2 linked regions of the Prochlorococcus marinus str. NATL2A genome follow. The protein of the gene in region 1 interacts with the protein of each later gene in a pairwise test. Links are inferred from orthologs where the notes say so. Each region holds a gene or a part of one and is shown in the gene's direction. Other genes may lie near its edges.

The links.
Region 2: the proteins of gyrA (region 1) and gyrB interact in binary tests that used the Escherichia coli proteins (3 or more experiments, as listed by UniProt). The link is inferred for Prochlorococcus marinus str. NATL2A from one-to-one orthologs.

Annotation. Positions count from the first base shown.
Region 1 is NC_007335.2:1,186,495-1,189,964, reverse strand. Bases 1-3,137 are described here. They hold gyrA (DNA gyrase subunit A), read left to right. Parts: upstream 1-318; coding sequence 319-2,937; downstream 2,938-3,137. Other genes in these bases: crtL (lycopene beta cyclase), read left to right, coding at 2,934-3,137; PMN2A_RS06620 (GuaB3 family IMP dehydrogenase-related protein), read right to left, coding at 1-64. In the rest of the region: more of crtL, read left to right, coding at 3,138-3,470. UniProt on the Escherichia coli protein: A type II topoisomerase that negatively supercoils closed circular double-stranded (ds) DNA in an ATP-dependent manner to maintain chromosomes in an underwound state.
Region 2 is NC_007335.2:1,698,030-1,701,269, reverse strand. The notes cover bases 189-3,095. They hold gyrB (DNA topoisomerase (ATP-hydrolyzing) subunit B), read left to right. Parts: upstream 189-611; coding sequence 612-2,579; downstream 2,580-3,095. Other genes in these bases: PMN2A_RS09325 (fluoride efflux transporter FluC), read left to right, coding at 2,921-3,095; PMN2A_RS09330 (hypothetical protein), read left to right, coding at 2,579-2,908; miaA (tRNA (adenosine(37)-N6)-dimethylallyltransferase MiaA), read right to left, coding at 189-440. Also shown: more of miaA, read right to left, coding at 1-188; more of PMN2A_RS09325, read left to right, coding at 3,096-3,240. UniProt on the Escherichia coli protein: DNA gyrase negatively supercoils closed circular double-stranded DNA in an ATP-dependent manner to maintain chromosomes in an underwound state.

The DNA of each region.
Region 1 (3,470 bases):
ATGCAATTTCATCAATCCCGTAGGCTCTTCGAACAATTTTGGTGCGTCCTAGTTGAATATTCACACCTAAATTTTGTAAGTTCTCGTCAAACTACCAACTGAAGTGCCAAATTGAGCAAATGTTGGGAATAGATAATCAAGATTTTGCTTATTTTTTAGATTAACTAGATGTTTAAAGGAGGGCTTTAAGGGGCGTTTATGTCATGTTTTTGTAATTGTTGATTTTGTTGGAGGTGATTTACTTTCAGATATATGGTTATTCACTTTAAAAGGTTTATTAATGCTCAGATGTTCTTATAATTGGTAAAACCTTTATATATGGCTGATCCATTGGGACCTAATAGTACTGGTCCTGGGGAATCCGACGATCGGATCATTCAGACAGACTTAAGAAACGAAATGTCGCGTTCCTATTTGGAATACGCGATGAGTGTGATTGTTGGGAGAGCTTTACCTGATTCAAGAGATGGACTTAAACCAGTTCACAGAAGGATTCTCTATGCGATGTATGAACTTGGACTTACTAGCGATAGACCTTACCGGAAATGCGCACGTGTGGTTGGAGAAGTTTTAGGTAAATTCCATCCTCATGGTGATACCGCCGTTTATGACGCCTTGGTCCGAATGGCGCAAGATTTTTCCATGCAGATGCCTTTAATAGATGGGCATGGGAATTTTGGATCTGTTGATAATGATCCTCCTGCCGCAATGAGATATACAGAATCCAGATTACAATCTTTGACTACAGACAGCTTGCTTGAAGATATTGAATCTGAAACAGTTGATTTCGCCGATAACTTTGATGGATCAGTACAAGAACCAACAGTATTACCGGCAAGAATTCCACAATTGCTTTTAAATGGTTCTTCTGGAATAGCTGTAGGTATGGCAACTAACATACCTCCACATAATTTGGTCGAATTGATTGATGGATTGATGGCTTTAATTTCTAATCCTGAGTTAGAAGAAATAGATTTGATGAATATAATTAAAGGTCCAGATTTTCCGACCGGTGGTCAGATCCTTGGCAGGAGTGGAATTAAGGAAACATATCTTTCTGGGAGAGGTTCAATCACTATGCGTGGAGTGGCTGAAATAGAAACAATTGAAAATCCAGGGAGACCTGATAGGGACGCAGTGATAATTACTGAACTTCCTTATCAAACAAATAAAGCAGGATTAATTGAAAGAATCGCTGATATGGTGAACGATAAAAAACTTGAAGGTATTGCAGACATTAGAGATGAAAGTGATAGAGATGGTATGAGAATTGTTGTTGAATTAAGAAGAGATTCATATCCTCAGGTTGTTTTAAATAATTTATTTAAACTTACTCCTTTACAGACTAATTTTAGTGCAAATATGCTTGCATTAGTTAATGGTGAGCCTGTTATATTGTCACTTAGAAAGATGTTGCAGGTATTTTTAGATTTTAGAGTAGAAACTATTGAGAAAAGAACAAAATATCTTTTAAAGAAGGCGGAGAGTAGAGATCATATATTATTAGGATTATTATTAGCTTTAGATCAGCTAGATGAAATAATTAGTCTTATCAGATCAGCATCAGATTCGACTACAGCAAAAAATAAATTACAAGAACTTCATGGCTTAACAGATATTCAGTCTGATGCTATTTTGCAGATGCAGTTACGAAGACTGACCGCTTTAGAGGCAGATAAGATAAGACTTGAACATGAGGATTTAGTTAAAAAAATAACAGATTTAAAAGATATTTTGAATAAGAAAGAAAGGGTATTTGAAATAACAAAAATAGAATTAAATGAAATAAAAGAAAAATATAATACCCAAAGAAGAACAGAGATTCTCGATCTTGGCGGAGGCCTTGAGGATATTGATTTAATTGCGAATGAAAGATCAGTTGTTTTGTTGACCGAGACAGGATATTTAAAGAGGATGCCTGTTAATGAATTTGAAGCAACAAGTCGAGGTACTAGAGGTAAAGCAGGAACGCGAAGCCAAGGAGAGGAAGAGGTGAAAAAATTTATTAGTTGTAATGACCATGACAGCCTTCTCCTTTTTAGTGATAGAGGTATTTCTTATGCTCTTCCTGCTTACAGAGTTCCTCAATGTAGTAGAACTGCAAAAGGGACACCTATTGTTCAATTGCTTCCAATTCCGCGTGAAGAAGCTATTACTTCATTGCTTTCTGTGAGTTCTTTTGATGATGAAAACTATTTATTGATGCTTACTAGAGGGGGGTATATAAAAAGGACACCTCTTTCAGCTTTTAGCAAGATCAGAGCAAATGGCCTAATTGCTATAGGTTTAGAGGATGGTGATGCTTTGACTTGGGTTCGACTGGCTGAGTCTGGAGATAGTGTTTTGATTGGTTCCAAAAATGGAATGACAATACATTTTAGATTAAATGATTCTGAATTACGCCCTTTAGGAAGATCAGCAAGAGGGGTCAAGTCAATGAATCTTAAGTCTGGAGATTCACTTGTAAGTATGGATGTTTTGTCTACTGAGTTGGCTGATCATGTTGATAAAAGTGAAGAAGATGAACTACATAGTGAATCATCAGAATCTGAAGGTCCTTGGGTACTTGTTGCCTCTGCAAGCGGACTAGGGAAAAGAGTTCCTATGACACAATTTCGCTTGCAAAAAAGAGCCGGAATGGGGTTAAGAGCTATAAAATTCAGGAAAGATGGAGATGAACTTGTAGGTTTAAGGGTTCTGGGTAAAGGAGAAGAATTATTATTAGTTAGTGAAAGAGGAGTAATTGTTAGAACTAGCGCAGATAAAATCTCTCAACAATCCAGAGCTGCAACCGGCGTAAGAATTCAAAAGCTTGATAATGGCGATAAGTTATCGGAGGTTGTTTTAGTTCCCCCAGAGCAAATTAATGATGATGATGAGAATCAATCATCATCAACTAAGGAATCAATAAATACTGATCCAACGTCAAAAAATTGAAATTGAATAATGTCGCTGATGTATTAGTTATGGGAGCAGGACCTGCTGCTCTATGCATCGCTGCTGAGTTGGTTCAACACGGACTTGATGTTCAGGCGATAGCTTCTAAGTCTCCTTTAGAACCTTGGCCAAACACTTATGGGATTTGGGCATCTGAACTTGAGTCTTTAAATATGCAAGAACTATTGAAATATAGATGGGAAGATACTGTTAGCTTTTTTGGAGATGGATTAGGTGGAAAAGGTAATATTTGTACAAATCATCATCTTGATTACGGCCTCTTTAATTCAATTAATTTTCAGGAGGCTCTTCTTGAGAGATGTAATGGACTTTCTTGGCAACTAGAAACTGTTGATAATATTGATTTTAGAGAAAGAGAGACCGTTGTTATTTGTACTTCCGGAAAAAAATATTTTGCTAGGCTCGTTATTGATGCAAGTGGTTATAAAACCCCTTTTATCAGGAGGCCTAAGCATGATCAAATCGCTAAGCAAGCGGCATATGGGGTGGTTGGGAAATTTAGTTCTGCTCCT
Region 2 (3,240 bases), 510 kb from region 1 along the record:
GGGTCACAAAGCTTTAATAATTTGTGTCGTTCGGCTTTATCGATTTTTTTAAGTTGATCTCTTAAGAATTTTTGAGGAGGTACCGCTGGAGGATTAAGTCCTCCAATTAAGGCTTGCAGATATAAACCACTTCCTCCTACAAGTAAAGTTAAACCCTTTTTTTCTAAATCTCTCTCAATGGATGTTTTGGCTATGGATTGAAAATCATGAAGATTGATTGGTTTAGATGGCAAGCAAATATCAATAAGGAAATGGTTTACTTGGCTTTGTTGAACTGCTGTTGGCTTTGCGGTGCCAATATCCATATCAATATAAATTTGGCGAGAATCAATATTGTGAATATTAGAATTGATTTTTTTTGCAATATCAATCGCAAGTTCAGTTTTACCACTTGCAGTTGGGCCCATAAGGGCTACGACAAGAGGTTTATTGGGTTGCATGATTGTCTTTCAGGGGTTTTATTAGCAGTAATTGCATGAAATTAAATTTTTTAATTTGGTTTTAAATTTTTCCTAAGACTTTCCTTGATACCAATGTTAAATTGAAATTTGGGGAAAGGTTTCGGCTAATGCTCGTATCAAATACAACCTTGCCTGCATCCGTTTATCAGAATGAGTAAAGATTCAAAAGTCCAAGCGGCTTATGGTGCTGAGCAGATCCAAGTTCTTGAAGGCTTGGAACCTGTAAGAAAGCGGCCTGGAATGTATATAGGTTCAACAGGCTCTAAAGGACTTCATCATCTTGTGTATGAAGTTGTTGATAATGCTGTAGACGAGGCACTAGCTGGTCACTGTGATCAAATCACAATATTGCTTTGTGAGGATGGTTCAGCATCAGTATCAGACAATGGTCGGGGAATTCCAACTGACTTACATCCTCGCACTGGTAAAAGTGCTCTTGAAACCGTTCTAACTGTTTTGCATGCTGGTGGCAAATTTGGAAGCGGTGGTTATAAGGTTTCTGGAGGTTTGCATGGTGTTGGAATATCGGTTGTAAATGCTTTAAGTGAATGGGTGGAAGTAACAGTTAGGAGGCAACAACAAGTTCATTTTCAGCGGTTCGAAAGAGGCGCATCAATTGGGAGTCTAAAGTCTGAGAATCTTTCGAAATCAGATAAAAATTTAACTGGTACTACTGTTTGCTTTAAACCTGATGATCAAATTTTTACGGATGGCATATCGTTTGAATACGGAATTTTATCATCGAGACTACGAGAACTAGCCTATTTAAATGGAGGGGTTCGTATCGTTTTTCGTGACGAGAGAAAGCAATCGAATGATTCTTCGCAAACTCCATATGAAGAAGTTTATTTTTACGAAGGTGGAATAAAAGAATATGTAGAGTATATGACTAAAGCAAAAGACTCATTACATCCAGAGATTATTTATGTCAACTCAGAAAAAGATGGTGTTCAAGTAGAAGCAGCAATGCAATGGTGCGTTGATGCTTATTCAGATAGCATTCTTGGATTTGCTAATAATATTCGCACCATAGATGGTGGAACTCATATTGAGGGTCTGAAAACAGTATTAACTAGAACGTTAAACTCATTTGCAAAGAAAAGAGGTAAACGAAAAGATGGAGATTCGAATTTAGCAGGGGAAAATATTCGAGAAGGTTTAACAGCTGTTTTATCTGTAAAAGTTCCAGATCCAGAATTTGAAGGTCAAACAAAAACTAAATTAGGTAACACTGAGGTTCGAGGAATTGTTGATAGCTTGGTAGGGACGGCTCTGAGTCAATATTTAGAATTCAACCCAGGTGTTATTGACTTAATTTTAGAGAAAGCAATACAAGCCTTTAATGCTGCTGAGGCAGCTAGAAGAGCTAGAGAATTGGTTCGTAGAAAAAGTGTTTTAGAAAGTTCTACTTTGCCAGGAAAATTGGCTGATTGTAGTTCAAGAGACCCATCAGAATCAGAAATTTATATAGTTGAGGGAGATTCTGCTGGAGGATCGGCTAAGCAAGGAAGAGATCGAAAATTTCAAGCAATTTTACCTTTGAGAGGAAAAATTCTAAATATTGAGAAAACCGATGATGCGAAGATGTATAAAAATACTGAGATTCAATCTTTAATAACTGCTCTTGGTTTAGGAATAAAAGGTGAGGATTTTGAAGTTAAGAATCTCAGATATCACAGAGTAGTAATCATGACTGATGCTGATGTAGATGGTGCTCATATAAGAACGTTGCTGTTGACTTTCTTTTATAGGTATCAAAAGGATCTTGTAGAAGGTGGATATATTTATATTGCTTGTCCACCTCTATATAAAGTTACAAGAGGAAAGAATCATAAATATTGTTATAACGAATCAGATATGCAAAAAACTCTTGCAAGTTTTGGAGAAAAAGCAAATTATACAATTCAACGATTTAAAGGTTTAGGAGAAATGATGCCTAAACAATTATGGGAAACAACTATGGACCCAACAACTAGAATGATGAAAAGAGTTGAGATAGAAGATGCTCTTGAAGCTGATCGAATATTTACAATTTTAATGGGTGATAAAGTTGCACCAAGAAGAGAATTTATTGAAACTCATAGTGTTGATCTGGACCTGGCTACTTTAGATATTTGATGAATATAATTAGTACTTTTATTGTCTGGACATGGCTTTTATGTATTGGTTTGGTAGCCCCTACTACATTACCTGCTGGGGGTGCCCAAGAATCAATTATTCAGCATAGAAAAAATAATATTGGATCACCAATAATTGCATTAAAAGATTTTAATTTGCTTACCTCAGCCTCTAATAATTCATCTACTTTAACTAAGGTTAAAGCAGGAACACCAGTTAAAGTTATTCAAGTATGGGAAAGTAATGAGAGCAAAAATTGGTTATTAGTTAGTGTTTTATGTCATAACTTTGATCAGTTGTTTTATAGAAGAGGATGGGTGGAAATTTGAGTAATATGATATATGTCTGATATTTTATTTGTTTCTATTGGTGCAATTTTAGGGGCTAATATTCGATTTCAAATTCATCATAAATTAGGAAACTTAAATTTAGACAAAGGTTTTTTAATTCTAATAATTAATACTTTTGCTTCTTTTGGCCTTGGTTTATTCCTTTCACTTGTAGAGCAATTTAGAGCTTTTACTTATTCTTACCAATTAATATTATTCTTTTCAATTGGTTTTTTTGGAAGCCTCAGTACTTTTTCTTCATTTGTTTATGATCTGTTTGATTTATGTTTGCAATTGGAACTTTTTAGAGCTTTAAAGTTATTTATTATTTC